Regions from separate parts of the Pseudoalteromonas sp. A757 genome, predicted to be linked through region 4. Evidence: predicted binding sites of a transcription regulator. Region 4 holds the regulator's gene; each other region holds the start of a gene.
What was found. The regulator ArgR, encoded in region 4, controls arginine synthesis, uptake and breakdown. The targets are predictions, from matches to a motif close to ANTGAATANNTATTCANT.
Positions count from the first base shown of each region.

Region 1: DRB05_RS09050 (arginase family protein) is a predicted target of ArgR. The motif match lies at 1,563-1,580, and genes of this name have one in related genera.
Region 2: DRB05_RS02585 (OadG family transporter subunit) is a predicted target of ArgR. The motif match lies at 3,432-3,449, and genes of this name have one in related genera.
Region 3: argC (N-acetyl-gamma-glutamyl-phosphate reductase) is a predicted target of ArgR. The motif match lies at 1,765-1,782, and genes of this name have one in related genera.

Region 1 is NZ_QNQN01000065.1:131,960-139,903, reverse strand. Features, by position in the region: gene udp (uridine phosphorylase) at 1-142, opposite strand, end outside; gene DRB05_RS09055 (DUF2189 domain-containing protein) at 520-1,299, shown strand; gene DRB05_RS09050 (arginase family protein) at 1,596-2,708, shown strand; gene DRB05_RS09045 (transporter substrate-binding domain-containing protein) at 2,884-3,591, shown strand; gene DRB05_RS09040 (VF530 family protein) at 3,608-3,850, opposite strand; gene DRB05_RS09035 (DUF1496 domain-containing protein) at 3,883-4,164, opposite strand; gene DRB05_RS09030 (TIGR02647 family protein) at 4,225-4,455, shown strand; gene maiA (maleylacetoacetate isomerase) at 4,514-5,140, opposite strand; gene hmgA (homogentisate 1,2-dioxygenase) at 5,149-6,444, opposite strand; gene DRB05_RS09015 (MarR family winged helix-turn-helix transcriptional regulator) at 6,557-7,027, shown strand; gene DRB05_RS09010 (TonB-dependent receptor) at 7,085-7,944, opposite strand, start outside.
Region 2 is NZ_QNQN01000054.1:14,772-22,715, reverse strand. Features, by position in the region: gene bla (subclass B1 metallo-beta-lactamase) at 1-59, opposite strand, end outside; gene DRB05_RS02595 (sodium ion-translocating decarboxylase subunit beta) at 180-1,310, opposite strand; gene oadA (sodium-extruding oxaloacetate decarboxylase subunit alpha) at 1,321-3,102, opposite strand; gene DRB05_RS02585 (OadG family transporter subunit) at 3,115-3,363, opposite strand; gene DRB05_RS02580 (YcxB family protein) at 3,804-4,316, shown strand; gene csrA (carbon storage regulator CsrA) at 4,391-4,576, opposite strand; gene DRB05_RS02570 (aspartate kinase) at 4,667-5,890, opposite strand; gene alaS (alanine--tRNA ligase) at 5,898-7,944, opposite strand, start outside.
Region 3 is NZ_QNQN01000071.1:140,840-148,783, reverse strand. Features, by position in the region: gene argB (acetylglutamate kinase) at 1-654, opposite strand, end outside; gene argC (N-acetyl-gamma-glutamyl-phosphate reductase) at 651-1,661, opposite strand; gene argE (acetylornithine deacetylase) at 1,839-2,987, shown strand; gene DRB05_RS14900 (zinc-dependent metalloprotease) at 3,044-5,467, opposite strand; gene DRB05_RS14895 (class 1 fructose-bisphosphatase) at 5,622-6,590, shown strand; gene DRB05_RS14890 (sulfurtransferase) at 6,658-7,497, opposite strand; gene DRB05_RS14885 (adenylyltransferase/cytidyltransferase family protein) at 7,502-7,903, opposite strand.
Region 4 is NZ_QNQN01000074.1:128,322-136,265, reverse strand. Features, by position in the region: gene DRB05_RS20155 (DNA repair ATPase) at 1-2,698, opposite strand, end outside; gene DRB05_RS20150 (hypothetical protein) at 2,770-4,947, opposite strand; gene DRB05_RS20145 (OB-fold-containig protein) at 5,031-5,642, opposite strand; gene argR (transcriptional regulator ArgR) at 6,046-6,513, opposite strand; gene mdh (malate dehydrogenase) at 6,755-7,687, shown strand; gene serA (phosphoglycerate dehydrogenase) at 7,751-7,944, opposite strand, start outside.

The DNA of each region.
Region 1 (7,944 bases), on a different contig from region 4:
ATTCGCGCGTTTGTGCTAAGCAGACAGGAGAATCGAGATATTCAGAGATGCGTTTTGAGCGCTCGGGATCACCCGGAACAATTGCCAGTGAAGCGCCTTGTAGGTCGGCTTTCGTAAGACCTAAGTGAAATACCTTTTCCATAGTAAACCTTAGTTATAATTAAAGCGTAATGTTTATAGTTAACGGCTATCAAGTACAGGACAGATGTCCTATTTAAGCGTGAGGTGTTTAAATTATACCAATCGTATTAAGTAAATGAGCGATTTTGAAGTGGGGAAATAGTGTTTAGTAGCATGCTCTTGCGTCCTGCCACTGACAAGCTATCTACATCCGTATAAGCAAAGAAAAGTTTTTCTAATCATTTGTTTTAATTAAAAAACTTAAAACACGCTTATATGATAATTTACCCTTCAAATTGGTTGGAGAATTAAAGCGGTTAGTATTATAACTCACAATAGCTTGCGGGATTGTCGATGTTCCACTAAACCTTAACATGAGAGCAACAATGAGGAATGGTTATGCCTGCTACACATTCTATAAATAAAGACAACGAATTTGCACGTTGCTTTGAGTGCAACAAAGTCCCGGTCATGGCACCGTTTCACTGGCTCGCATTAGCCTTTAAAGATATTGCGAATGCGCCATTACTTAGCCTAGTGTATGGACTTATTTTTACCTTGATCCCCGCCTTTATCATGTGGTTAGTATATCAATCAGGAACTCACCTGGTTATTTTGCCTGCTGCGGTTGCCTTCGCACTTATTGGACCTGCTTTCGCAGCAGGTTTGTATGATGTCGCGTGGGAGTTAGAAAAGGGTCATAAACCAACGTTAACACATAGCCTTAAATCTATGTTTCGCAATCCCGCTGGTGAATGGGGGTTTGCGGTGCTACTAATGGTCATTATGATTGTTTGGATGCGCTTGGCAGCACTCATTCATGCGCTATATCCTAATGTTCCTAACCCAACGTTTGAACAGCTTTCGGCGTTTTTAGCCCTCGGCTCAATTGTGGGGGGCATTTTATTGGTTTGCGTATTTGCAATCTCAACATTTACCCCACAAATAATGATGGAGCGTCGAGTCGATATCATGACTGCGGTCATCAGTTCAATGCATGCGGTAAAAGAGAATGTCGGCGCCATGGTGGTATGGTGCGGTATATTAGTGTTTTTGGTGATGCTAGGATTTGCAACTGGGACTGCTGGTTTTATCGTTATTATGCCGTTACTAGCGTACGCAAGTTGGCATGGCTATATTGCTGTAATTAAAACAAAAGTTCCACGCCACTACGAATAACTAAACGCCCTCTATGAATAAACAACCGCAGCGCCAACGAGCATTGTTGGTACTGTGGTTGACTTCCTATTTGAACCTGTTATATGTGCTGCAACAACGACCTAACGAACAGGTAAAGCCTTCCAAAAACTAAGTTTGAAATCAATGAAACTCTATGAATTATAAGGTTTTTTATTTTAAATTTATGGTTTTTACGCATTTTAAATCGACCGTATTTTGAATGTGACGCACACTATAATGCGTAATGGGGAAGGTTTTTCTGGATCGCATGATTATGCACTTAAGAGGGGATAGCGATGTCTGAGAGCAAAAAACAATTCCATAAAAAACTTGAGCACTGTTTATGCCCACCGGGAGATGGTGTGTTTACAGTAAACACAGCGAAAGAAAGAAAAGATGCGCTAAGACAAAAGCTATACGGGCAAACAGAAGATATTGATGCTCTTTGGAAAACATCGCTAGAACAGCTGGGCGAAAGTGAGCATAAAGCGGCAATTCTTGGGATTAGTTCAGATTGTGGTGGTGGAATTTTACGCGGTGCCAACTGGGGGCCGTTATTTTTGCGCTCGACATTAATTGAGCAGCAGCCGCAAACGAATGCGTTTGACCTTGGAGATGTGCGTGTTATTCCACATTTACTTCATGATAAATACTTGAATGAAAGCACGATCAGCAACTGTCAAAAAGCACTTTATGCGGATCCTGAGAGTGAATATTACGTGTCACCTTTATCTATTACAGAAGATGTTTGTGATGGTTTTTACGAAAATTATCCAGATAAAGGTGTGTTTGGTATTGGTGGCGACCACTCAATCAGCTACCCATTAACAAAAGCGTATCTTAAAGCAAAGCGTGCTCGCGGTGTAAAAACAGCAATTATTCATTTTGACGCCCATACGGATTTACTTGTCGAACGCTTAGGTATCGATTTATGTTTTGGCTCTTGGTGTACGCATATCCTAGAGTTCCTGCCTGCACCACACCACTTAGTGCAATTTGGGATCCGCTCTAGTGGCAAACCTAAATCTCATTGGGAGTCAACGTTTGGTGTTAAGCAGCATTGGGCTCATGAAATTAGGGAGCGTGGTGCACAAACGATTGTTGAAGAAGTTATTACACAGTTAAAGGCTGATGGCGTTGAAGAACTTTATGTCAGCTTCGATATTGATGCACTAGATGAAGAATTTGCTTCTGCAACAGGTACTCCTGAAGCGGGTGGTATGACTCCTGACGAAGCGATGCTAATTCTACAAGCGCTGCGAGGCGAGTTTAAAATCACAGGTGCAGACATGATGGAAATTGCACCATTTACCGATAGCTCCCTCGTTGGTCAAACAAGCTCAGAAACGACGCTCAAAGAAGGCGCCAAGTTGAGTGCATTTTTAATTGATGCTATCAACAATAGCTAACGCAATTAAGTAACTAAACAGCTCTGTGATAGGCGTGGGGATCCATGTCTATCACTCATTCACTTCAATAAATTACCCATAATACGCTTTTTAAAGAACCATTCAGCCTTTTTAAAAATTGCTCAACCTTTAAGTTAAGACTATATTATTCAAGTAGCTATGGGGAGAGTTTCAGATGGGTGTATACTCAATTGGTCTTTGTATTTTACTGATGAGTTTCAGTGCGCTTGCCTATACGCTAAATATTGTCACTGAGAACTTTCCTGATTTCCAATACCTTAATGAAAAAGGAGAGTTGATTGGTCGCTCTGCGGATAAAGTTAGGGCCGTGCTTGATGGCGCTGGCGTGGATTACACCATCAACGTACTTTCATGGCCTGCAGCCTATAATGCCGCATTGAGAAAAGAAGATACCTGCGTATTTTCAACAGCCAGAAATACCATTCGCGAAAATGAGTTTAACTGGGTATTTCCAATTGATACTTTTTCTACATCTTTTTATGCGCTACGTGAAAGCAAAATCAAGTTGAATAAATTAGAGGACGCGCAAGTTTATCGAACTGCAGTGATCCGGGATAATTTTAGCCACCAGTTTTTAATGGAACATGGTTTTCAAGAGGGAAGGCAGCTGATCCTGATTAACTCCTTTGACAAGGTTTTTGAACTACTCAAAGCGCGAAAAGACTTTGTTGACTTGGTGATACTAAGTGATGCTCAGTTTCGATTTCGAAGTGCAAAAGAGCAAACGGCTCAATTACTTGAGCCGGTATATACCTTAGATAAGTTTAATACGTCACTTTACTTAGCCTGTAATAAAAATGTTCCCAAACACATCCTTGAGAAACTTCAGGAAACCTACAACGCGCTTTATTCAGCCAAATAAGCTTGAAGAAAACGGATTATTTTTTTATCTCTGGCCACTGAAAGCCGTGAAATGTATCTAGATACAGTTGCTCTACTTTGGTTCTTGCCCAAGGTGTGCGGCGCAAAAACTTGAGACTAGATTTAACGCTTGGATTATCTTTGAAGCAGTTGATATCTACGGCGGCTGCCATTTCTTTCCAGCCTAGCTGCTGTTCAAGTTTTACAATAATTTCTTCTAACTTGATACCATGAAGGGGGTTATTTGCTTGGGTTGTCATCTTCTACTTCTATATAACTTGAGATATTACACCTAGTTTACCCTAATTTTATTTGAAATTTCAGGTCTAATTGGCGTACCAGATGCGTCAGCTTTTACCCACATAAGTTTACTGTTATCTTCGTTGTATTTTTTTGTGGCACAGACAAACAGCATATCAAACTGTAACAACAGTGCGCCTTCGCTATATGATTTACCTTCATACCAGCACACTTCCTTTGGTATTTCTGTATACAACCTTAAATCAGCGGGCGTCGCAGCCAAAATCGGCAGTGAGATCAAATTAACAGCGATTAAACAAATTAAAAACTTCATCAAATTTAGTTTTTTGAACTAGAGTGTTAAATGACTATAGAAGAATAAGGAAAAATGACAATGGCTTTAGACCAAAAATTATTGGATGAATTGACCTTACTAGCTAGATTTCCAAGACATAGTTTGCATCAGGGAATAAAAATTCATAGCAGTGCGCCAGAAGGTGTGCAAGGTGCGGCGGTGCGGCTGTTTGAAAAAGGGGTCATTGACAGTCCTGACGGGGGATATTTGACTGATCTGGGTCATGACCTTATTGGTCACTTTGACCATGTCTATAGCGCACTGAAATAACAAACATTCGTTTAATTGAAAGAGTGATACGCTTAGCATATCACTCTTTTTAATAGCCTTATTGTGCGTCTAATTGATTTTCAGGCGCAGCATCAGAAAACGCGCTTAGCGTATTGCAATATTCATATACTCGGGCGATCTTAGGAAATGCAGTCATATCCACTTTAAAACGCAGCGCATTAAATACTTGTGGCACCAAACAAACGTCGGCTAGTGTAGGTTCTGTACCAAAGCAAAATTGACCGTCGCCTATCATAGGCTCTAGCTTTTTAAAGCCCTCGATAACCCAGTGACGATACCATTCGTTTTTCTGGTCGTCAGATGCGCCTAGCTCGTTTGATAAGTATTTAAGTACACGTAAATTATCAATAGGGTGGATATCACAAGCGATGGCATAGCAAAAGTTTCTTACCTGCGCTTTTTGCCATGGGTCTTGTGGTAACAAAGCTTGGCCGCTTTGCGTTTCTTCCAACCACTCCAGTATTGCTAAAGACTGTGCAAGAACGCCATGCTCAGTTTCTAGTGCTGGAAGCAACCCTTGACCATTTTTACTTAAATATGCCTCGCCGTTTTGCTCCGATTTAAGCAAGTTTACAGGGACTAACTCGTGGTCTAATCCTTTAAGATTTAAAGCAATACGCACTCGATAGGCCGCAGATGAGCGAAAATAAGTATAGAGTTTCAACATAATCTTTATGCTCCTTTAAAGTACTTTTTAATGCCTTTCCAGCAATCAGCATAGTTAGGCTGACGCGCTTTGCCTTCTAAAGCATACTTAGTTGGAGAGATAATGTAACGTGACTCAAACATAAACGCGAGCGTGTTTTCATAACGCTGCGGTGCAAGTTCTGCATTGCTTGCTTTTTCAAAGACATCCGCTTCTGGTCCATGTGGAGACATACAGTTATGCAGGCTCATGCCACCAGGTACAAAGCCATGCTCTTTGGCGTCGTAGACTCCTTCGATCAACCCCATAAACTCACTCATGATATTCCGGTGATAATAAGGAGGGCGGAAGGTATTTTCTGCCACCATCCAGCGCGGTGGGAAGATCACAAAGTCTACATTGGCAACACCTGGTGTGCCTGATGGAGAAGTAAGCACAGTAAAGATTGACGGATCTGGGTGATCAAAGCTTACGGTGTTCATTACGTTAAATCGTGCTAAATCATATTTGTATGGGGCGCTATTACCTGTCCACGCTACTACATCAAGAGGTGAGTGGCCAATGTCACAGCGGAATAAATTACCGTTGAACTTAGCAACCAGTTCAAAGTCGCCTTCTATGTCTTCAAAGGCAGCCACTGGGTATTGGAAATCACGCTCGTTTGTATAACCATTTGCGCCAACGGGGCCTCGCTCCGGCAGGATGTAGGGATTGCCGTAGTTTTCACAAATATAACCGCGCACTGCATCGCTGAGTAACTCAACTCTAAACTTGATCCCACGAGGGATAACGGCAATCTCACCTGGTTTAATCGCGAGTTTTCCGCACTCTGTATGTAAAATGAGTTCACCTTGCTGTGGGACGAATAATAATTCACCATCCGCATTATAAAAGTAACGTCCCTCCATTGATGCGTTAGCAACGTAAACATGAATGCCTATCCCGCTTTGTCCGTTGGCACTGCCGTTAGCAGCCATCGTTACTAAGCCATTGATAAAGTCTGTTTTTTCTTGTGGTACCTCGATAGGGTTCCAGCGCAACATGGAAGGGGGGGTAACGGCTTCAGTTATTGGTGCTGTGCGCAGTAAACCATTATCAATGGCCTCGTATTCCCCTTGTAAAACAGAGGGGCGAATACGGTAAAACCAATTTCTACGATTATCAGCACGAGGTGCTGTAAATGCTGTAGTGTTATATTGCTCTGCATAAAGGTCGTATTTTACTTTTTGCGGTGAAAATTGACCAATAGGTAAAGCGCCCGGCAATGCTTCACTTTCAAACTCATTACCAAACCCAGTTAAATATTGAAGTTCTTGGCTCATGTGTCTCGACTCCTTAATGTTTTATAGTAAGATACTCTCATGTGAGAGTATTTTCAATGTTTGTCATCTAGTCGCCCTGTAAAGCTATAGTGACAGTTGGGAGTGTGGAATAATGTCTAAAAATGATGAAAAGCTGCTGAATATAAACGAATTTTTGCCGTATCAGCTCGTTTCACTGTCAACAAAAGTGAGCAGTGACTTTGCGCACGTCTATGAACAAAAGGGAGAATTAACTCAGCCACAATGGCGGGTGTTATCTCACGCAATACAGAAGGAGGGGAGCACCGCTAAGCACATTTGTGAACTGGCAAATATGGACAAATCGACAGTTTCGAGAGCGATCAAACAGTTACAAGACAGAAAGTTGATAGAGATGTTAGTAAGTTCAAGTGATAAACGTGCAAAAACTATTGCGGTGACAGAGCAAGGAAGAGTGCTTTATCAAACGTTAACGCCGTTTGCATTGGCTTGGGAAGCTGAGCTACTTAGTTGTTTTAGCGATGAGCAGAAAGAGAAATTTATTGAACTGTTAGCGGTGCTTCAAAATAGACTAGTAAACAGTCATACAAGTAATGCTGATTAACGAAAAAAGGCCAACAATCGTTGGCCTTTGGGAGATTATCTAATTACGTGTTAGATATTAGAATGTGTAACGAATACCAATTTTAGCTTGCCATGCTGACGCGCCTTTATCGATAGTCGAGTAGTTACGAACATCTGCACCGTTGTAGCGTGGCTCGATGATTAGCTTGCCATCGTCATCTAGGCCACCGAAGTCATAAACAGCTTGGTCAGAGTAACTTAGTTTCTTCTCTACACCCCAGTCACTATTTAGTAGGTTAGCGAAGTTTTCGATCATAAAGTAAAGTTCACCTTTATGGTCTTTATAGAAACCTGGGATTTCTTGTTTAAAGCTAACATCCATAGTGGTAACCCAAGGCTGAGTTCCCGTATTGCGGTCTAGTAGTTGTCCACGCTCAGTAATGCCAGCACGATTAAGTAAGGCTTCTAGCTGGTTCCATGATAAATCTGACTGTTCCCAGTTTACATTGGCATCATCAGGACCAGACGGAATGTACGCTAGGTATGCTGATGTACGTGCAAAGTCACGAGTATCGCCAAAATCGTAGTCGTTGTATGAGCCCATAGTGTAGCTAAATGGACGGCCAGATCGACGTTCAAAGAACACATTAAACTTAGACGCATAACCGTCAAAGAATTCAGTAGTGTAGCGCAAGTTAATCTTGAAGCTATGTTCTACTTCGTAGTGACCACGACCTACTAAGTCAACATTACGGCTGTGCGTAGTTGCGTGTTTGTAGTTACCATCTGCTTGAGAAGCGCTACCAGGTGATACATCTTCAACATCTTGATTCGTGTAACTTGCAGAAACGTAAAGGCCGTTATCCCACTCTTTAGCAATTGCGGTGCTTAAAATAATAGAACGTGCGTCTTCATCTGCATTGGTCATCATAATGTCATAGTTATCTCTAAGCTCAC
Region 2 (7,944 bases), on a different contig from region 4:
ACTTCCGTTGCAACTGTCACGCAGGACAACAAGAATAAGAAAGGAGCTAAAAACTTCATCTGAAGTTGTTCGTGTTAATTAAAAGTGACGAAAGACTATCAAGTTCAAGAATATAAAGTCCAGAAATAAAAATGCGCGGCAACCTAAAATCGCCACGCAAATGGTTGGAGAAGTGTAACTTAGCCTACCAGTGCAAGCAAAATACCAGCAGCAACCGCACTGCCTAATACACCCGCGACATTGGGGCCCATCGCATGCATCAGCAAGAAGTTATGTGGATTACTTTCAAGGCCGACCTTATTAACCACACGCGCAGCCATTGGCACTGCAGACACCCCAGCGGCACCAACCAGCGGATTAATGGGCGTATCGCTAAACTTATTCATAGTTTTAGCCATTAACACTCCTGTTGCTGTGCCAATTCCAAATGCCACGGCACCTAACGCTAAAATCCCCAACGTCTCAACCGTTAAGAATTGATCAGCTGCCAACTTTGAGCCCACCGCCAATCCGAGGAAAATGGTGGTGATATTAATCAATTCATTTTGTGCTGTTTTACTCAAACGATCTACTACGCCACACTCTTTCATCAAGTTACCCAAACAGAACATACCGACCAAAGGTGTTGCAGCAGGTAAAAACAATATCGTCAAACCTAGTACGGCCAGAGGAAATAAGATTTTTTCGGTTTTTGATACATGGCGCAGTTGTGGCATCGCAATCTGACGCTCCTCCTGCGTCGTGAGTGCTTTCATGATGGGTGGTTGAATAATTGGCACTAACGCCATATACGAATAGGCTGCCACCGCAATTGCCCCTAGTAACTCGGGTGCAAGCTTAGACGCGAGGAATATCGCAGTTGGTCCATCTGCACCGCCAATAATGGCAATTGCAGAGGCGTCTTGCAGAGTAAATTCAAAGCCCGGAATATAGTTCAGCAAAATAGCCCCAAACAAAGTGGCAAAGATCCCAAACTGCGCAGCGGCACCAAGCAACAGCATCTTGGGGTTGGCTATCAAGGCACTAAAGTCTGTCATCGCCCCCACTCCCATAAAGATCAGTAAGGGGAATACCCCGCTGTCTATACCAATGTAATACACGTAGTACAAAAGTCCGCCTGGATCGGCAAGCCCAGCAACAGGAATATTCGTGAGTATGGCACCAAAGCCAATCGGCACCAGCAGGAGCGGTTCAAAGTTTTTGGCGATCGCAAGATACAAAAGTCCGCAGCCTACAGCCATCATGCAAAGTGCTGGCACTGTGAAGTTGGCAAGCCCTGTTGCTTGCCATAAATTAAGTAACCCTTCCATCACGACACCCTTATGCTAAAGACATGATGGCATCGCCAGCACTGACGGAGTCGCCTTCAGAGACGAGTAGCTCCGCGACTTGGCCACTGTGTGTTGCACGCACCTCGGTTTCCATTTTCATGGCTTCCATGATGAGTACCACATCGCCCTCTTGTACTTCATCTCCTGCCCGCACCATAAGCTTAAAAATATTGCCGGCAAGTGGCGCATTCAAAGTTTCACTGGAGCTCACAGAGGTTGATTGCGGAATAAGCTCACTGTCTTTGACTTGTACTTCTTTGAGCTCACCACCCGGCGCAACCACTACATCGTATACTTTACCATCCACCTTTACGCTGTAACGCTCAGCAGCTGATGACTTGGCTTTAGCAGGCGTCGCTGCCGCTTTTTGTTCTTTACTTTCAACAAGCGTCGGTTTTGGCTCAAATGCATCTGGATTATTGCGATTTTTCAAGAATTTAAGACCAATCTGAGGGAATAATGCATAGGTAAGCACATCATCAATAACCTCATCTGCTAGGTTAATTTGCTCCTCTTTTGAAGTGGCGACTAACTCGCTTTGTAAACTATCCAACTCAGGTTCAATTAAGTCAGCAGGACGGCAAGTAATAGGCTCTGCGCCTTCAAGCACGCGTTGTTGCAAAGCTTGGTCGACTTGCGCTGGTGTCGCTCCATATTCGCCTTTCAGCACGCCAGCAGTTTCTTTGGTTATAGACTTGTATCGCTCACCAGTCAGTACGTTTAATACCGCTTGCGTCCCAACTATCTGTGAGGTTGGTGTTACGAGCGGCAGATAGCCAAGCTCTTTACGCACACTTGGAATTTCTTTTAGTACCGCGTCAAGCTTGTCACCTGCACCTTGCTCTCGAAGTTGATTTTCCATATTGGTTAACATGCCACCTGGCACTTGTGCAGATAGAATACGACCATCTACCCCTTTCAAGCTGCCTTCAAAAGCGGCATATTTCTTTCTCACTTCACGGAAATAAGCTGCAACTTCTTCAAGCTCAAGTAAGTCAAGCCCTGTATCACGTTCTGTGCCTTCCACAATCGCCGCAATAGTTTCTGTTGCGCTATGGCCATAGGTCATACTCATCGAAGAAATCGCCGTATCGAGCATATCGATACCCGCATCTATGGCTTTTTGATAAGTTGCGGTGCTGAGTCCTGTGGTTGCATGGCACTGCATTGCGATAGGAATCGAGACGGACGCTTTAAGCCCAGAGATTAATTTTTCGGCATCATAGGGTTTCAGTAACCCAGCCATGTCCTTGATACAAATAGAGTGACAGCCTAAGTCTTCAAGCTGCTTAGCTTGCGTGAGCCACATTTCCAGCGTATGAACTGGGCTTACGGTGTACGAAATCGTCCCCTGCGCATGCGCGCCCACTTTAATGGCCGCTTTAATGGCCGTTTCTAAGTTGCGCACATCGTTCATTGCGTCGAATATTCTAAATACATCTACCCCGTTATGGTGGGCACGTTCAACAAACTTTTCGACAACATCATCAGCATAATGACGATAGCCCAATAAATTTTGGCCACGCAGTAGCATTTGCTGTTTGGTTTTCGGCATCGCAGCTTTCAGTGCACGGATCCGCTCCCATGGATCTTCGCCTAAATAGCGAATACACGAGTCGAAGGTTGCTCCCCCCCATGATTCAACAGACCAATAGCCCATATTGTCGAGCTTCTCAGCGATGGGAAGCATATCTTCCAAACGCATTCTGGTGGCGAGTAATGACTGATGCGCATCGCGCAGCACTAATTCGGTTAGCTTTAACTGTGACATGCAAAACCCCTATTAATTGTTTTTTCTGTAGGCTGCAACGGCAGCACTAATGGCTGCAATATGTGCCTGCGGCACACCCTGTGACGATGTTGCTCTGGTTGTTTTTGATCTTGTGGTACTTGGCGCTACTTCTTTAAATTGAGCAGCAAAGTTGGCCAACAGCCGCATCGCAAAAATCAAAATGGACAGAAAAACAAAAACACCAACCATGCCGGTCAGCATGAGATTTCCTGCTTGCAGTAGCTGCGCTCCAATATCCATTTTTACCCCTTACTTGCTGTTTGGTTTTCCTATTCGATGTTAACGAACTGGTATAAACCTTCACTTTTTGTAGATATTTATTCACCTTATAACAAAAAATGTTCCAATGTAAAGCCCATTGTAAATTGGTATTACCAAAACACTTAACTTACAAATAATCAGTGAGTTAACTAGGAAAGTACTAATAAATATAGAAAATTAACGTAATAAATATGAAAAATATTCAAAATAGCGCCAACTAATACTGAGATTTTAATGAATATAGAATGGATTTATCATTACGCAAGGTAAATTGTAAATTGGACAGACCAAGACATAACGTTTACGTAAACGTCACCCTGTGTGGCGCGTATTTCGCTGGTCGTAGCAAAAGGGAGCTGCAAACAATTTATTCGCATTACAGCTTTTTCAATACAGATGGGTATAATAGGGGGAAATTTTTGCCAAAACGAACGTCTATGCCCTCCCTTGAACAAAATGAAAATTTATCTTTTCAAAGCCAATTTAAGTTAGATAAAGCCTACTATCGAGAGTGTTTTGAAGAATCTGAAGCTAATGGGCTTGCGGTTAAACCGAAATATGGTCTCCTTGTACTGCTAATTGCGTTGGGGCTGTTTGCAATTTACGGTTTGCAAGAGCATTACGTCGGAAACTTTCTTATTTTACTAGCTGTGGTTGAATGCGTTGCTTTCTATTATCGCAAAGCGTGGTGGGTGATAAGGCAAGCATATTCTCGCGCAGCTGGTAATACCGTTGAAGTTTCAATCACTAAAACTGGCATTAGTACCAAGGCAACACATGCCGAATTTTCTTACCCATTTGACGACTTAGATAAACTCGTCGAAACAGACAGAGGTTTTTTGGTGTTTCACCAAAATAAACCGAGCTATATCAGTAAATCTGGACTTAGCGAAGAAGCAATTACCTTTTTATCTGGGCAAAGCCAGAAATAAAAAACCCCGCAGCCGCGGGGTTTTTTTGCTAGTTAAATCATGTTAACTAGCATCGTAATTCAGTATTTGGTCAATTACATATTGCCTGGGCTAGATTTTTCAGCCTGAATTCGCATGTAAATTTCTTCACGGTGAACTGAAACATCTTTAGGCGCATTTACACCAATACGTACTTGGTTACCTTTAACACCTAGTACTGTTACAGTCACTTCATCACCAATCATCAGGGTTTCACCTACTCGACGAGTTAGTATTAGCATTCTCTTGCTCCTGTTATTCCAAAATTTAAAAGATTCCGCGTCAAATCCATTTTAAATAAAAGTTCCTAGAAAAGTAAGCAAAAACTTCTTTTACTCAGTACTTTCCAATCCGAATTTGGCATGTAAAGCCCGAACAGCTAGCTCTAAATATTTTTCTTCTACCAGTGCCGAGATTTTTATCTCTGATGTGGATACTAATAGAGTGTGAATATTTTCTTCGGCCAATGCCATAAAAAAGAGACCAGCAACACCTGAATGAGATTTCATCCCGATGCCAACCACTGAGATTTTTGCCACGTTAGCATTAACCTCTACGGTTGCGCCACCTAAATTTTGTGCATGTTGCGCTAAAACTTCTTCCGCCAGAATACAATCATTTGTGTGCACAGTAAAAGCATAGTCTATTTTTTTCTCACTGTGGTTCAAATGGTTAATCATATCGACTTCAATATTATGCTCACCAAGAAGCGAAAGTATATTGGCAAGATTACTAGGTTTTGCATCGACATTGTTAACTAGGATAAGTGCTTCGTCTTTGACACTCGCTACCCCAGAGACCACTTTAGTGTTTTTCATCTTACCTTCCTCATAGCTAATTAAGGTGCCGTTATCGGGAGAAAACGAAGAAAGTACGCGCAGTGGTACATTGTATCGACCGGCCGCTTCAACCGAGCGGATCTGCAAAACTTTAGCGCCAACACTTGCCAGCTCCAACATCTCAGGAAAAGTAATATGTGATAAACGCCTTGCATTTGGCTCTATTCGTGGATCGGTAGTGTACACACCGTCGACATCAGTATATATCTGACATTCGTCTGCTTGCAAAGCCCCTGCGATTTCAACTGCTGAGGTATCTGTACCACCACGCCCCAACGTGGTGATATTGCCTTCTTCATCGCGTCCTTGAAATCCGGCAATAATGGTTATTCGGTTATGCTCAAGCTCTTGCTTTAAGCGGGTCGTGTCTATTTCCGTGATCCGCGCTTTAGAGAACATGTTATCGGTTTTAATACCAACCTGATCGGCAAGTAAGCTCACGGCAGAATGCCCACGCTTAATGATGGCCATCGCCAATAACGCGATAGAAACTTGTTCGCCAGTGGTGATCAACACATCTAGCTCACGAGAACTTGGACGTGCATCAATTTGTTGGGCAAGGGAAATAAGACGGTTTGTCTCGCCTGACATTGCAGACAACACGACCACCACTTGGTGGCCTTGTTGTTGTGTTTTGATAACGTGTTCGGCAACAGCCTCAATACGCTCTACCGAACCCACCGAGGTGCCACCAAACTTTTGTACAATCAGCGCCACTTGCTGATTACTGCGTTACTTCATTTAACCAAGTTGGAACACTGTTTAGTGCTGCGTCTAGGTTTTCTGGTTGTGAGCCACCAGCTTGTGCCATATCAGGACGACCGCCACCTTTACCACCGACTTGAGAAGCCATGTGATTAACTAGCTCACCTGCTTTAACTTGACCTACTAAGTCTTTTGTTACGCCAGCGATTAGGCTTACTTTATCGCCATTCGCTACACCCAGCGCGATAACGCCTGAACCAATCTTGTTCTTCAGATCATCTACCATGCCACGCAGTGCTTTAGACTCGGTTCCTGCAACGTTTGCAACGAGTAATTTTATCCCATTCACTTCCGTTACAGAGTCAAGCAGCGTTGCACCCGCTGCACTTGCTAGTTTGTCGTTTAGCTGAGCAACTTGCTTTTCAAGGCCTTTTGACTTTTCAAGCAGCGCTGATACTTTTTCTAGCACAGATGAGGTATCACCCTTAACCAAAGCCGCGATTTCAGAAAGCACCTGTTCTTGCTCATTAACATAAGCGATAGCATCAGCACCTGTTACTGCTTCGATACGACGAACACCTGCTGCGATACCCCCTTCTGAGACAATTTTGAATAGGCCAATATCACCTGCGCGTTTCACGTGTGTACCACCACAAAGTTCAATTGAGTACTCTCCGATTGATACGACTCGAACTTCATCGTCATACTTCTCGCCAAATAGCGCCATCGCACCTTTGTCTTTAGCAGCATCGATATCCATCAACTCAGTTTGTAAAGCAAAGTTGCGGCGGATTTCTGCGTTCACTGCATCTTCTACTTGCTGCAATTGTGCTTTAGTGACGCCTTCAAAATGCGAGAAGTCGAAACGAAGACGATCTGGTAATACTAACGAGCCTTTTTGTGTTACGTGATCGCCCAGTAAATCGCGCAGTGCTTTGTGGACCAAGTGAGTTGCAGTATGGTTTTTCTTCACTCTCTCGCGACGCTCTGCGTCAATACGTGCATCGGCTTTATCGTTAACACCAATACGGCCAACCACATGGCCATGGTGTGCAAATGCATTACCTAGCTTTTGCGTGTCAGTAACTACAAACTCGCCGTTAGCTACTTTTAGTACACCCGTATCACCAACTTGGCCACCTGACTCAGCATAGAAAGGCGTGCGGTCAAGGATAACCACACCTTGTTCACCATCTTCTAACGTATTGGTGTGTTGGCCTTCTTTAAAGATTTCAACCACAGTGCCGGTATAGTGCTCAGCGTCATAGCCTTTAAAGTCAGTGTTTTTATCAGACTTCAAGCGCTCGTTGTAATCTGCACCGAACTTGCCAGCCGCTTGCGCTTTTTTACGCTGCTCTTCCATACATGCTTGGAAGCCGCGCTCGTCTATCGTCATAAAACGCTCACGCGCCACATCCGCAGTTAAGTCCGCAGGGAAACCATAAGTATCGTAGAGTTTGAACACCAGATCGCCTGGAATAACGTCGCCTTCAATACCTGCAAGGCTGTCTTCTAGGATAGTCAAACCGCGGTCTAGAGTTTTACCAAACTGATCTTCTTCAATGCGTAATACTTTTTCGATAATCGCTTGTTGCTTCACTAGTTCAGGGTAAGCTTCACCCATTTGCTCAGCGAGTGCGGCAACTAGTTTATAGAAGAAGGCCCCTTTTGCACCGAGTTTATTACCGTGACGAACTGCACGACGAATAATACGGCGCAGCACGTAACCACGGCCTTCATTCGATGGCATAACGCCGTCAGCAATAAGGAACGCACACGAACGAATGTGGTCAGCAACCACACGTAATGATTTATCTTCTAAATCTTGTGCATCTGTTACTTTTGCAGCAGCTTTTATCAGCGCTTGGAACAAGTCAATCTCATAGTTTGAGTGCACACCCTGCATAATTGCAGAGATACGCTCAAGGCCCATTCCGGTATCGACCGACTGCATTGGCAGCGGTTCCATGGTGCCGTCAGCATGACGGTTGTACTGCATGAATACTAAGTTCCAGATCTCAATGAAGCGATCACCGTCCTCTTCTGGTGAGCCAGGAGGTCCACCC
Region 3 (7,944 bases), on a different contig from region 4:
TTTGACCTCCATCCCGCCCACAATGACCTTTTGCGCGATTAACGTTGAGATCTGTTCCGCGTTAAGTTGATTTAATGGCTGTTTATCGCCATCAAGTACCGCCTCAACATCAGTCATAAAAATAAGTTCTGCACCAAGTTTACTGGCGATAGCAGCCGCTGCTTCATCCGCATTCACGTTGTATAAATGGCCGTCAGCGCCAATACCAACTGAACTGACAACAGGCAATCTGTCAAACTCCAACACCGCTTCAAGCATACCGCCTTCGCTTGCTTCACAGCTACCTACGCGACCAAGCGCTTTAAGCTTTTGAGTTGTGCTAAACCCTGCATCATACAAACACAGTCCAACGGGCTTGAGCATGGCGGTAATGGCGTCCGCCATCAGTTGCTTGTTGGCACAGCCTGCAAGTGCACCAACAATATACGGCATTTGCTCTTGCGGACTGATCCGCAGTCCTTGATGTTTTGCAGTAGCAAAACCGGCATCACTCAACCACTTATCAACTAGCGCCCCACCACCATGAACAATCACAAACTGCTTGTGTGGTGCATCCTGTTGAATTTGCTTGATAGCTGAAAACAATGCTTGTGCTGCCCCCTCTTGATTCAACACCGCACCACCTAGTTTAATCACCCAAGTTTGCTTACTCATGCTACTACTCCTAAACCTTGATAATGCTCAAGTCCCGCCGCCAAGTTCATACACTGTAATGCTTGGCCTGCTGCCCCTTTAAGCAAGTTATCAATCGCGACAACCACGATCAGTTGATTGCCCTTTTGCTGCCAGCCAATATCAACAAAAGGCTGATTTTCAACGGCTTTAATTGATGGGAGTTGACTCCCCTTTAATCTGATCAACGGCTCATCGGCAAGCACCTGATAAGCAGCATCGACTTGATTTGGCGTGACATTTTCTTTCAGGGTGACGTAGATTGTTTCTAAGATACCACGTTTAAAGTTCCCTAAATGCGGTGTAAACAACACCGGGTGTTCAAGATATTTTTCTATTTCTGGACTATGTCTGTGCGTAAACAAACCGTATGGTGCAAGAGATACTTCGCAAAAGAGTGTGGCGACATTCGCTTTTCTACCCGCGCCAGTCACGCCAGAAACAGCATTGATGATAACTGGTTGCTCTGTTATCAAATCAGCTTGTTGTAATGGCTTGAGTGCATTGAGTGCCGCAGTCGGATAGCAGCCCGCGACCGCCACTAACTTTGCCGTTTTAATAGCATCGCCATACCATTCAGCTAACCCGTATTGCGCTTGCGCTAACCAGTCTTGATGTGGGTGAGAAAAACCGTAGTAAGTTTCGTAGTCTTCATTGCTAGATAAACGGTAACCTCCAGATAGGTCAAAAACCCGTTTGCCCATCTGTAAAAATACCGGTGCAAGTTCTACGCTAACTTTGTGATCCGTGCATAAACACACATAGTCCGATGATTGCTCTATCAACGAAAAAGCTTGCTCATTTAAGGGTTGCAGCTCAATATCTAGCAAGCCCGAATATTCTGGATATAAATCGCTGATGAATTTGTGTTTGTCTAAGCTTTGCTCAGATACAAAGCAATGCGCAAGTGTGAAGGCAGGATGCTTGGCAACCAGCTTAGCAAGCTCAGCGCCACTGTAGCCGCTCGCTCCGATTATAGATACTTTCAACATAGTGTTCTCAAGATTAAAAAAAGTTTGATTAGGATTGGTTCTGCTAATTGTTGAAGTCAAATCGTCGCATTGCTGCTCCAAAATATATTTATGCTAAAAAAGTGAATTGATATTCACTCTAAACATCTTTATATTTTTATGCAAGAACTTTGAATAAGTATTTTAGGAATTTTTATGAAATTGCCCGCTTTTATGGAAATGTATCAGCAACTGATCGCCGCGCCATCTATCAGTGCATTAGAAGAAAGTCTCAACATGAGTAATCAGAATGTGATCCAGCTACTCGCACAGTGGTGCGAAACGTTAGGGTTTACCGTCGAAGTAACAGAGCTTGAACATGCAAAAGGAAAATATAATCTAATTGCAAGACGAGGCAGTGGCGATGGTGGGTTAATGCTGGCTGGCCACACGGATACCGTTCCCTTCGACGATAGCCGCTGGCAATTCGATCCTTTTAAATTAAGCGCGCAAGATAATAAATTATATGGTCTTGGAAGCATTGATATGAAAGGTTTTTTTGCTTTCGTATTGAATGCAATCTCAGAGCTTGATGAATTACAGCAAAATGCTCCTATCATGATTTTAGCCACCGCCGATGAAGAAACCACCATGGCTGGTGCTCAGGAAATTGCGAAACATCCAAGCTTGAAACCGGCGCGCTGTATTATTGGTGAACCCACTGATATGGTGCCGGTATTTACCCACAAAGGGCATATGACGACCGCCATCCGTATCGTTGGTCGTTCAGGCCATAGCTCAGATCCAGAGCGCGGCTTAAATGCCATTGAAATCATGCACCAGGTGATTGCAAATTTATTAAAGTTAAGAGAAGAATTAAAGAATAAATATTCAACTCCACATTTTGCTATTCCTTACCCAACTTTAAACCTCGGACACATTCATGGCGGCGACAATGCCAACCGTATTTGTGGCTGTTGTGAACTACATATTGATATGCGTCCTTTGCCTGGCCTGAGTATCAAGGAACTACAAGCCATGCTTACGGCAGCGGTGGCCCCCATCAATACACATTATCCAAATAGTGTCTCGGTTATAGATATGCACGAGCCCATTCCGGCTTTTACCGGCTCAACGGATTCTGCTTTAGTGAAAATGGCTGAGCGCCTGTCAGGACAACAAGCAATTGCGGTAAACTATTGCACCGAAGCTCCATTTCTACAGCAGCTAGGCTGCGAAACTATCGTTATGGGACCAGGTTCAATTAATCAAGCACACCAACCCAACGAGTTTTTAGCAATGGAAAAAATCCAGCCAAGTCAGGATATAATTAAGCAGCTAATAAGAGAAAGTTGCTTTAGTTAATTATAACTAAAAAGGGCGCTCACTCGAGCGCCCTTTTTTCAGCTTTGCTTTAAAGGCTAGATTGGTGAGCCTGGCGGCATTTCAAGCGCCTTAAAGCTTTCAGGCCACTCTCCCGAATCTAAGTAGTGATTGATTTGCTGTGCGAGCATATGTTTAAACGCTTGATCAAAAGCAACATCGCTAAATACCGAGGACTGATTAAAGTCTTTCGCAACTTTTGCTAAATAAAACTTTAACTGCGCTTGCACTTCAGGTGCGACTTTATCGTTGTTACTCAGTTTTACAAGCTTGGTTGCACTTAGGTATTGCACTCGTTGCTGTAGCTTTTGAGCCATACCTTTGCTGCCTGATTGAGCAAATACCTGCTGATATAAAGCCTCTAAAAGTGCTTGAGTACCAAAATATTGAGTATCACGTGCATGCTGCTGTGCGAGACGATTTAATCGCTGTGGATTAAGCAGCAAGTCAAGGCTATGGAGTGCGGCAACTTCTGGTAATGCCATCGCATCTAGAGTTAGCCCTGTTCTCCCCTTGATACTTTCGCGAGTTTTATACTCACCGTAAGCCTTAGGAGGTATTAACGCCAAAATAGAGTCAGGAATAGTCAACGCCGCAGGTGAGAGCGTACTCAAAAGCGCATTGGCTGCATTTTGCTGTACCTCTTTAGCCACGACTTTCGCGCCTTTTATCACCTCGTCACCACGGACTTCATAGTCATAGTCCACGCCACCAATCAGTTTTACTGCGGCTTCAACTTGGTAACGGTGGAAAAGATACAGTGGGACCAGCTTCTCCTCTAGCTGCGACAGAGCAACTCCTTTTTGAATACTGTGAATACCAAAGCTATTCAACGCCTGCTTGCGGACATCCAGCACACGCAGTAATTCGGCTGCGGGATCTGCCCCATTATCCCAAAGGTGCGCCGTTGGATGCGCTCCGCCCTGTGCTCTGGCGTCTGAATCAGAGATAAACTCAAGCCCTTGCGCCTTATTTTCAGCGAGAATAGCTGCAAGCTCAGTGGCTTCATCAACGTCACCGAAATCACTATAACCATATTTAATCACTTGCGTATCCCACGCGCCCATGCCTTTTGCGTAGCCCTTGGTAATATCAAGTTGGCCATTTTCAAATCCTACTAGTGGATGTGGATAGTCCATGACTGACGCGCGATCCTTTACCGACGCTGAGAAGTTGTGTGCAATGCCCAACGTGTGGCCAATTTCATGTGCACTCAACTGACGAATACGGTCTAGCGCCATAGCATGAAGTCGCTCAGTCACTTCATTACCCTCAACAAATGGCGCAGAAAGTGCTTCGGCAATAAGAATATCTTGACGGACACGCAGCGAGCCTAGCGTCACGTGACCTTTTAAAATTTCACCGGTACGCGGGTCTATCACCGACGCGCCGTATGACCACCCTCGAGTCGCGCGATGCACCCATTGGATCACGTTGTAGCGAATATCCATAGGATCGGCATTTTCAGGGAGTACTTTGACTTGAAACGCATTTTTATAGCCTGCTGCCTCAAATGCTTGGTCCCACCATTTGGCACCATCAAGTAATGCAGTTTTGACAGGCTCAGGTACACCAGGATCAAGATAGTAAATAATTGGCTCTACGGCCTCCGAGACTTGTGCAGTTGGGTCTTTTTTCTTTAAGCGGTGGCGAGGAATGTAACGCACAAACATTGACTGTCCAAGCGCTGCAGAGTAATCCTTATGCTCGATACTCCAATAACCCGATTGCGGATGAAACGCACGTGGCTGGTAGTTATCGTCAGGCAGCTCAATTAAAGAATGGTGCTGATGTACTGTTAGCGTATAAGGTTCCGCACTCACCTGGCGTACATATTCACCAGGCTTTGTGCCTTTGAATGTCAACACGGCTTCCAGTTCTGTGTTTTTAACAAATGCCTTTGAACGCGACATAAACACAGCGCTGCGGCTTGAGTCTAAGCTAAAACTACCTTGATTACGATTTGCCAACGTGCGAGACACGCCATGCACGTCGCTGAGTAGATAAGGCGTGTAGTCAATTAGCACACTGTCTTTATCTTCTGCAACCACACTGAACCCGTGTAGAATGCTTGAAGCAAAAGCCTCTTTAACGCTTTGCTTTTCTGCCATATTATTCGCACTTGCGCGATAATAAGTGTTTATAGCGCGCAGCATTACCTTATTACCAAAACGCTCAAATTGAACTAAGTGCGTACCGCCTAACTGGCCACGGTCTAAGCCGATATCATTCGAACCCACACCATAAGGTAAACTATGCTGTAACAAGAAAGGAGCGTCTAGTTTGTCGATATCTAAGTAAAGTTTGCCGCTCGAATCATCGCTATAGAAGGCATAAAAACCGGGATGATGATTAAAACTGGCAGTAAATTCATCAATAGACTTAATTGCTGCGTGTGCTTGGGTTATCATACACAGTAGCAAAGTGGTTACAGTTTGAGTAAAGCACGTTATTTTTCTCATGGCTGCTCTTTGTTATTTATGGTTTTGAGGCTTAACCCCAGTTGTATATGAAATCGTATACAATTTACAGCCTTTCAAGACGAATTACAGCGCAGTTTATGGCACCTCTCACACTATTTATTGCCATAAACACAAGGTGATCAGGATTTAAAAAATGCGTAGACTCCCTCCGGTGTTAATTGAAGATGGTTGTTCTCGTGAGTTGGTTTCTCTAATCCGAACCATTCTCGCGGCATGTAAAGAAATATCGTTCCGTGTTGGCCAAGGTGCACTTTCAGGTGTATTAGGTTCAACCTTAGATGAGAACATTCAAGGTGAAACGCAAAAGAAGCTCGATGTACTTTCAAACCAGCTATTGAAAGATATTTTGCTTGAATCTGGCTATGTCAAAGCTATCGCTTCTGAAGAAGAAGATTACACCGTCGCCGGCAATCCAAAAGCGAACTATATTGTCGCTTTCGATCCGTTAGATGGTTCATCCAATACCGACATTAATTCACTAGTTGGTACTATTTTCTCTATAATGGAAGCCCCTGAAGGTTCAGATCCTAGCGATCCTGCGATCTTTATGCAGCCGGGTCATAAACAAGTAGCAGCGGGCTATGTGTTATATGGCCCATCAACCATGTTAGCGCTATCAACAGGCAAGGGAACTCGCTTGTTTACGCTGGACAAAACACACGGTAGCTTCCTACTCACGCAAGACTTTGCTGCCATTCCTGAAGACACGAAAGAGTTTGCCATTAACGCTTCAAACCAACGCCATTGGACCCCAGCAATGCAAAACTACATTGCCGATCTACTTGAAGGTGAAACCGGGCCGCGTGGTAAAAACTTCAATATGCGCTGGATAGCAGCAATGGTTGGCGATGTTCACCGCGTATTATGTCGTGGCGGACTATTCACTTACCCAGAAGATCGTAAAGATCCAAACAAACCGTTTAAACTTCGCCTACTTTACGAAGCCAATCCAATGGCGATGCTTGTCGAGCAAGCAGGCGGTATTGCCCACACTGGTCGTGAACGCATTTTGGATATTCAACCTGAGGAAATACACCAACGCGTTGGTGTTATCTTAGGTTCAAAGCATGAAGTTGAAGCTTGCCTTGCTTATCATAAGTGAGCTATTTTGAAGCGGGGAGATAGCTCGCTTCGCAAATGAAAAAGGTGCCAATGGCACCTTTTTCACATTAAATAGTGGTATAACTCGTCTCAACGGGCACATCGGGATCAGCGCCCCATTCACTCCACGAGCCGTCATATACCGTCAACTGTTTATAACCTAGCTCGTCAGCCACCAGCGCTAAAATACAAGCTGTAACACCTGAGCCACAAGAGAATATCAGAGGCTTAGTTTTATCCTTTGATAAGTCGTTGTATAGCACTTCAAGCTCAGTGAGTGGTTTAAAACGGCCATCGGCATTTAACAAACTCGTGTATGGCAGGTTTTTACTTTTTGGCACATGACCGCTGCGCATATCTGCACGAGGTTCTTGCTCTTCACCAGTAAAGCGCTTTGCACCTCTAGCATCAAATAGATAACTCAGTTCAGCGTCAATATTACTAACCACAGCGGCTTTATCAACAAATGCTGTTTCATCATATGCAGCGACAAAGTTTCCCGCTTGTTGGGCTTGTGCGTATGCTTGACTCAAAGGATATTGTTTTTCACACCAAGCAGGTAATCCGCCATCCAGTACATAGACTTGTTTATGACCCATCATTTTGAGCATATACCAAGCTCTGGCAGCGCTAAACATACCCTTATCATCGTAAGCGATTAACACATCATTTTGGTTGATACCAAGCTGTCGCATTTCTGCTTGAAATTGAGCTGGACTGCAGCACATGTTGGGGGAGGTAGCATGGGGATTAGCCAACGCGCCACTAATATCAAAACGCAGCGCACCTTGGATGATTGCAGGAGCGTTGTAAGGGCCAGACTGACCCGGTTTCACAATGCCAGCATCCAATACTTTCACTTTGCCAAGATTTGCAAAGAGCCAATCCCTATCGACCACGTGCTTCATGCTATTATTTTCCTTCGGGTCTGCGCACGACCTCTATTATTTCCGTTGTTGAAATTGATGGGGTACGCTCTAAGTAAACCACATCACAGATATCGTTATACATATCAAACTTGTCTTTCCAATCATCACCCATCACCAGAACATTGGCATCAAAGTCTTTGATATACTGTGCTTTTAGCTCCAGAGATTCCTCCACAAACACCTCATCGACAAATTGCAATGAGCTAATGATCTTTAGACGATCTGCAATTGAGTATATTGGATTTCTACCTTTTTTCGCAAAGTTAAGCTCATCTGATGAAATCCCCACAATGAGATAATCACCCAGTGCTTTCGCTCGTTCTAAAATATTAACATGACCAACGTGGAATACATCAAAGGTTCCAAATGTGATAACTTTTTTCAACTTGGCTCTCTTTTTAAGCAGCACGGTTTGAGTTGTAACTC
Region 4 (7,944 bases):
TGGCGTCAGGAATAGGATCAAAATATTCAGTGCCAGTGAGGTGTAACATCAGCTCTTCACCACGAGGCAGTAAAGTCAAATCAAGAATTTGTTTATTGAAACTAAACGCATGTTTGCCGATTTTAACGGTATTGCCACCATCAATGTAAATATCTTGCTTGTCTCGCAAAGCGCGGATCGCTTGATCTTTGCAGGCCTTGAGTTTGGCTTGAATATCATCCGCTTTCACTTCATCGCTCAGGCTTTTTAGCTCTTGCGTTAAATCGCGAAGCTTGCCAATCATAGGATCGGAGGCAAAATAGCTATTGATGTCGTCTAAGGTTTTGAAACTTTGTGAGCGTCGCGTCACCCCCTGTAAAATCCGCTCGGCAGCGTTTGCTAGGCTCAGGGCGCGGCGCTGTCTTTCGTCAATGAGCTGTTGTTTGTGCGCCTCAAAGCTCTCATAAACGTCATCACGTTTAGCCAAGATCTCCGTTAAAAACTCATCATACTGACTAAATTGAGACTCGAGCTCTTCTAATTGAATAAGTAAGCGAGATAGTTGGTCGTCACATTGCTCTGGGGTTTTGGCCGCGCTTAGACCGCTGGTAATACTTTGGCTGAAAAGCTTAAAACGAGCCGCGAATTCGGCTTTTGCTTCAACACTGCCCACGCTCTTTTTCTGAATTTCTAATGCTGCTTTGGCGCGGTTTACTTGACCATAAATGGCGCTGACATCTTCCAAAATTTTAGTGCGCACACGGCTATCGTCAATATCGAGATCCAGCATGGTATGGTTGAGCAAATCAAGTTCGGCGCTTAAGGTTTCCAAGGTCGCCAAAAAGCCGTTAAGCTCGGTAACACTCTCTGTTTGCGCTCTGGCTTGCTCTAAGGAATCTAGCTGCTCGTAGTAGGGCGCCAGAGCACTATCTTGCTGCAAAAACTCCGCGGTTTTATGGCTTAAACCCAAGGTTTGCTCATCAATCTGCTGCTGCATGGCAGATAGCGCGTCAAGATTGATGTACTTCACTTCTTCAAGGCTTATCACTTTGCCTTTTAAGCGTTTGAGAGACTCTAAGCTCTGGACAAATTGCTCGGCTGTTTTAAAGCTATCAGGTCTTACCTCGCGAAGCACATCTTGCATGGCTTGTTCGATTTCGGCTTCTGCGCGCCTAGCGTCGGCCTCAATTTGGCTTACCTTTTCAAATTCGTCTAGTACCTGCTCCGAGGTTTCAAAAATTTCATGTAGTTTTGCTGTGACATCCGCAAAGTCCGCCTCGGCAAGCCAATGATAGCGGTCTAAGATACTGCGGGTGAGTGCAATTAAATCTTCATAATGAAAGACCGTGGGGCTTTGTTCGTTAATGGCTTTGAACACACTGTATAAATCAGAAATTGCACGTACTAAATCCGGATTGCCTATCCGGCCAAATAAGCCGGTTGCTCGAGGGGCTTGTGCGGCAAACTCGCTGCCACAAAATGGGCTTTGCCAGATTTGAATAGGGTGCACGCGCTCAGGCTCAGGCTCTGCTTTAAAGGTTAGCGCTAAGCCATCATCATAGATACCATAGCCATGACAATAGATAGGATTTTGCAGGTTTTTCTCAATAATATTGTAAGAGAAAAGTGCGTAACGACCCTCGTTTGGTTCGTAGAAGATATACAGTACATCTTCACCGTTGGGTGATTTGATCTGGCGATGGAAAACTAAATCGTCCAGTTGGTCGTCAAAATAGCGTGTTTGCCCCGATTGTAAATAATAGCCACCAGGAAAAATAATCCCTTGGTTCTCAGGTAATTGAACACAGGCACCACCCAGCGCATCTTGGCGCAATACCTGCTGGGTGCGGCAATTATAAATAAAATAACGCCACTGTTTTTCTCGGTAGGGAAGTAACTTTAACAGCACCATTTCGCCAACTTCGGCAAAACGTAAATCACAATCTGCAAGTGATTGGCTGGCGTCATCGACGGCTTCTTGATAAATACCTTCACCGCTTTGGGTATTGTTTTCTATTTTTACGGTGAGTTTGCCACCCGATACTTCAATAAACACTTTGTCGTTTACATTAATATGTGGGTGACGGCCTTCGACGTGATCGGCGCGGTCGGTTTTTTGCCATTCAAAGTCAAAGTTTTCCACTTCACCTATGTCACGCTCTCCTCGATTATCAATATAATCTAAGGTTTCGTCTTTGGCGATTTGCCAGCGGAACACACGAACATCGGAGAGCTTTTCGCCAATTTGAAATAGCGCAAAGAGCTTGTTTGATTTAACAAATAGATGTTGTAGCCGGGTGTCTTTGTAATATGTGTATAGTTCATCAAAGTCCCGTAAGAAACGTTGGTCAGTGAGGAATTTGGTTTCTTGCGGATAAGGTTCTATTTCGTAGTGGTCTTCTTGCAAGTGCAGCTTTTGTACGGTGAATACATCGCTGACTTGGGTATTTTGTTTAAGCCCCATAAACACATTGTAAGCAAAGATAAGCTTGTCGCCGATCAGCACGATATCGCGCGGTACACAGTTATGCTCAGTACGCACTCTTGCTCGACCTTTCACTTTAAGCTCGGTGCTTCCAAAAGTGTCAACACGCTGTTGGTTGAGTTTATCTATTTGGCTTTTTAGATCATTACCAAAGTTACCAAGTCGGCGCTTAATCAGTTGATAAGAGTCTTGTTCGAGCGTTCGCTCTGGCGCTTGTTGCGTTGCTTCCGTCATTCTTTACTTTCCTATTGTGCGCTGTCGCAAATGGGGGAGAGGAGCCAAGAAGATTGACTCCTCAAGGTTAATTACTCTAGTGGTTCGCTTTGTTTACTGCCATTTAACGAGCCGCCAAGTAACTTGAGTAGCTGCTGTTTGTCCGCATCTGAGCTATTACTTAGTTGTTGGAAGAACTTACTCATGTTGATGTTTTTTAGCGTTTCTGACGACGCATTAGCACCAGCTAATACCCCTTTTAGATCGTCCATCAAATTACGCTCACCGTTTAGGTGATCTTTGAATACGGTTTGTACCGTCTTACTTTCGCCGACTAAGCCGTCAATTGACTTGCCTACTGTGATGGCATTCATAAACTGGTTAAAGAACTGGCCGTCGCCGCCCATAAAGTTGATATCTGCACCGCTCAGCGCTTTACCTAATACTTCAGCCTGACTTGCAGAAACCTGCTTGTTCGCTTCGATATTCGCAAGCGTCAGTTCTTTCTGTTGGTTTAGCTGTAGTGTAAAGCCTTCGTATTCACGGGCGTCTTTATCCATCTTATTAAGTGCTTCCAGCTTCTCCGTAAGGCCTTTAGCTTCTGCCGACATCTTACGCTCAAGGTTGATAGCTTCTGCTTCACCTTGTTTTTCAATTGCCTCAGCCATTGCTGCTTGTACTTCAGCTTCTGCCAAACCAATTTCACGTTTGCCTTGTGCTTCGGCTTCACTTTGCTTCTTAGTTGCTTCAGCCATTGCTGCTTGTACTTCGGCCTCGGCACGGCCAATATCACGTTTACCTTGCGCTTCGGCTTCTAGTTTTTGCTGTAGCACTTTGGCATCTGTTTCGCCTTGTATCGCACTTGCAGTGGCTTTAGCCTTGATGATATCAGCCTCAGCAAGACCTGGTGCGGCAGCCTCAACCTGAGCAGCCTCTGCAAGAATTTTCTTCGACTCAGCGGTCTGGTTCGCAATACGCAGCTCCGCCGCAGCCATTTTTTCCATTTCTCGGGCTTTAAATTCAGCAGCTTGTTCTTTGGCTTTAGCTGCTTCAATATCTTTAACCAACGCCTCTTCGGCTTCTGCTTGAGCAAGAATAATTTTCGCTTGCTTTTCTCGTTCAGCTTCTGCAATACATTGTACGTCTTTGATACGCTCCTGTTCTTCAGCAACGGTTTTCTCTACGGCAACACGTTCGCGTTGGACATCGGCGATTTCTTTTTGCTCGACTTCCAGTGCTTTGGCTTTTTGGATACGTAAAATTTCGGTTTCGCGTTCGCGCTCAATAATTTCTATCTGGCGAGAGCGTGTGACTTTTTCTTCTTCGATGCCGAGTAAGCGAAGGCGATTTTGCTCTGCAACATCGATTTCACGCTGTTTATTGTGTTCTGCAATTGCAATTGCTTCGTCCGCTTTGAGGCGTGCTTCTTCGGCTTTTAAGCGCTCTTCATGCTTAACACGTTCAGCTTCTGCGGCTTCGCGAGCGCGCACTGATTCGATTTCACGGCGCTGTCTTGCGCTAGCGTCTTCTTTTTGTCTCTCGACTTCTGCGGCTTTTTCAAATGCTGCTTGGTTTTGGTTGTCGATTTGTGCTTTTTCATCGCATTTAAGCTGGTTAGTTTCCACGTTTTGGCGTGAGGTTTTTTCGGTAATACGGCGAATACCTTCAGCATCAAGAATGTTATTTGGATCTAACTTGTCGATTGAGGTTTGTTCAAGATAGTCAATTGCGACATCCTCTAACGTATAGCCAGATAAATCTTGTCCAATCACTTCTTTAATAGAATCTCGGAACTCGTTACGATGTGTAAATAGCTCCTCAAAATTCATGCGCTTACCAACGGTTTTCAAGGCTTCGGAGAATTTTGCCTCAAATAATGCTTGTAAGGTTTCTGGTGCCGAGGCACGTGCACAGCCAACTTGTTTCGCAACGCGTAGGATATCTTCTTTGTTTTCGTTTACGCGAATGTAAAAAGTGATGGCGATGTCAGCACGGATATTGTCTTTACAGATCAGGCCGCTATTTTCACGACGCTCCAATACCATGCGGTTAGTTGAAATATCCATGACTTCCATTTTATGGATCACGGGTAGCACAATGCCGCCCGTTGTTGTGACATCAGGCTCATTTTTCATCTTGTTGATGATCAATGCCTGACCCTGTTCGACCTTGCGGTAGAACTTTCCAATCAGAAGTAGAATGGCAAAAATAATGACGATGGATATGCCCACGATTGCGAGCACCGGTCCGAGGTTGTTTAGAAATTCCATGTTTTTTCCTGCGTTGCGCTATGTTGTTTGAGTTGGTACTAGCTATGCCAACTCGTTCCTAAATTCCGTTATTTTCCGTACTATTACCAAGGTTTAGCCACAATCGTGTAGCTATGTGTAAGGGGGTCATGTTCGATAAGTAAGGCATTGTCTCCTAGTGTGAAAGTGTTTTCTTCGTCCGAGCGCACTTCGATAAGTTGCTCTGTTCCTTGAATATATACTCTGGCTTGACCAAACGTGTTGTTAACTCTTGATGTTGCAATAACGCATTCGAGCCCAACCAGCGCTTGCTTTGATGTGGTTTCTTGGCTTTCGAAAAAGCGTCGTAGTGGCCTTACAATGACGGCGGTTAGTGGTAATGCAACAATGAGGCTAGCAAGCATAAATACCGTGCCCATCAGGTAGTAAAAAATGCCATTACCCAGCAGGTAAGCAAAAAACTGTTGCACATAAATACTGGTAATCCAGCCTAGCGCGATGATTAAACTCAATGAAATACTCACTGGGACACCACCAAAAGCGACCTCCCAAAAAGAACCAGAGCTTGCGCCTTCGGCTTCAATATCAACATCGCCTTCTAAGATATCGATATCAGCAAAACCAAGTAAAGCAATTAACCAGAACAACAGCACAATCAGTAGTAGTGTTGAAAAAATAACAGTGGGAAACGTAAATGCAGTATTTAAAAATTCCATTGCTGTTCCTTAGTTCCTTGTATTTCCATTTTTTGCGGTAGGGGGCCTATCAATGTTATTAGGTGTCTCTAATTTGTCAGAGCGATTGAATCCCCGTTCCGTATCATAGGATAGTGAGATGATTGAGTAAAGAGAATAGCGAGCAGATCCAATGAGCTTAAATGCCGCCGAAAATAAGCTATAGAAGCTAATCAATCAGCTTAAAAAACTATCCACGCGTAATGAGAAAATCCCACCTTGCGTTTCTAAAGTTGCCACACACGGACATATTATGTCAAACATTTTTTGCTGTAAAGATAAGCAGTTTATTCTGTTTATTGTAATAGTGAGAAAGCGTAATTGCTCAGAGGAAAGTACCAGAGTAAGTGCTAACTTGTGAGTCAGCACTAATAAAAATAACAGACTAAACGTTATCGAACAGGGTTTTTACTTTGTCTAAAGTAATGTCGATTTCAGAGACTTTTGCAGGCGCAATGAAAATCGTGTCATCGCCAGCAATGGTACCTAATACGCCATCTGCGGTACCTAAAGAGTCAAGTAATCTTGCAATTAATTGTGCAGCCCCCGGGCTGGTTCGAATTATAATCATCATTTCGTTGTGCATAATATCAACGACTAACTGACGCAAAGGACTTTTTGCTGTCGGTACGCTCATTTCTGCGGGTAAACAGTAAACCATTTCTTGCTTAGCATTGCGTGTACGTACAGCACCAAACTTGCTCAGCATGCGCGACACTTTACTCTGACTGACATTGTCAAACCCTTGTTGTTTTAGAGCATCAACAATTTCGCCTTGAGAGCCAAAGTTTTCTTCTTTTAAAATGGCTTTAAATGCTTTGATAAGTGCTTCTTGTTTTTCTTGCGGCTGCATAGTCTGTCTTCTTTTACGGCTAATCTTTAAATTCTACACAAAACCACTAAGATTCCCAAATTTGCGCGACCAAAATGACAGTCGTAAAGCATAAATAGACAAAGTGTCGCGATCTTTACACTTTTATTTAAGACATTAGTCAAAAAATCTCGAAAATAACCGTGATTAATTTGTGTTTAACAGCGCTTTTCATTATCTTTACTGCACACTCAATTCCACCTTCAAATTATGGAGAATTCAAATGAAAGTTGCTGTATTAGGTGCCGCTGGCGGTATCGGTCAAGCTCTATCTTTATTGCTTAAAAATGGTCTTCCAGCTGGCTCTGAGTTAGCGCTTTATGACGTTGCACCTGTTGTACCTGGTGTTGCAGTTGACTTATCTCACATCCCAACTGCGGTAAAAGTAGCGGGTTATGGTAAAGACGACCTAGACCCAGCTCTTGCTGGTGCTGACGTAGTGCTTATCCCAGCTGGTATGCCTCGTAAGCCTGGTATGGACCGTGCTGACCTATTCAACGTTAACGCAGGTATCATCAAGACACTTGCTGAAGGTATCGTTAGAAACTGCCCTAAAGCACTTGTTGGTATCATCACAAACCCAGTAAATGGCACGGTACCAATCGTTGCTGAAGTGTTCAAAAAAGCAGGTACTTATGATCCAGCTCGCGTATTCGGTGTAACAACGCTTGACGTTATCCGCGCTGAAACTTTTATCGCAGAGCTTAAAGGTCTAGACGTTGCTGAAGTTAAGATCCCAGTAATTGGTGGTCACTCAGGTACTACAATTCTACCTCTACTTTCTCAAGTTGAAGGTGTTGAGTTCACTGACGAAGAAGTTGCTTCACTAACAACTCGTATCCAAAACGCGGGTACTGAAGTGGTTGAAGCTAAAGCGGGTGGCGGTTCAGCTACACTTTCAATGGGTGCAGCAGCAGCACGTTTCTGCTTCTCACTAGTGAAAGGCTTACAAGGTGAAGAAGTACTTGAGTACGCATACGTTGAAGGTAACACAGGCGACGCAACATTCTTTGCACAGCCAGTCATCCTTGGTAAAAACGGTGTAGAGAAGTTACTTCCTTACGGTGAGCTAAGCGCGTTTGAGCAAAAAGCAAAAGACGACATGCTAGCGACACTTGAAAAAGACATCAAAGAAGGTGTTGATTTCATGGCGTAAGCCAAATTGATACAAAAAAACCAGTCGCTTCACAGTGACTGGTTTTTTTATGCTTGATTCTTCTTAGTGAAGAATACGTGCTCTGATAGTGCCTTCAACCGCACTTAACTCTTTCAACGCCACTTCAGAGTGGTCACTATCGACGTCGATAACCACGTAACCAATAGATTCATCCGTTTGTAGGTATTGCGCCGCAATATTGATACCGTGCTGAGCGAACGCTTGGTTGATTTGCGTTAATACGCCTGGGCGGTTTA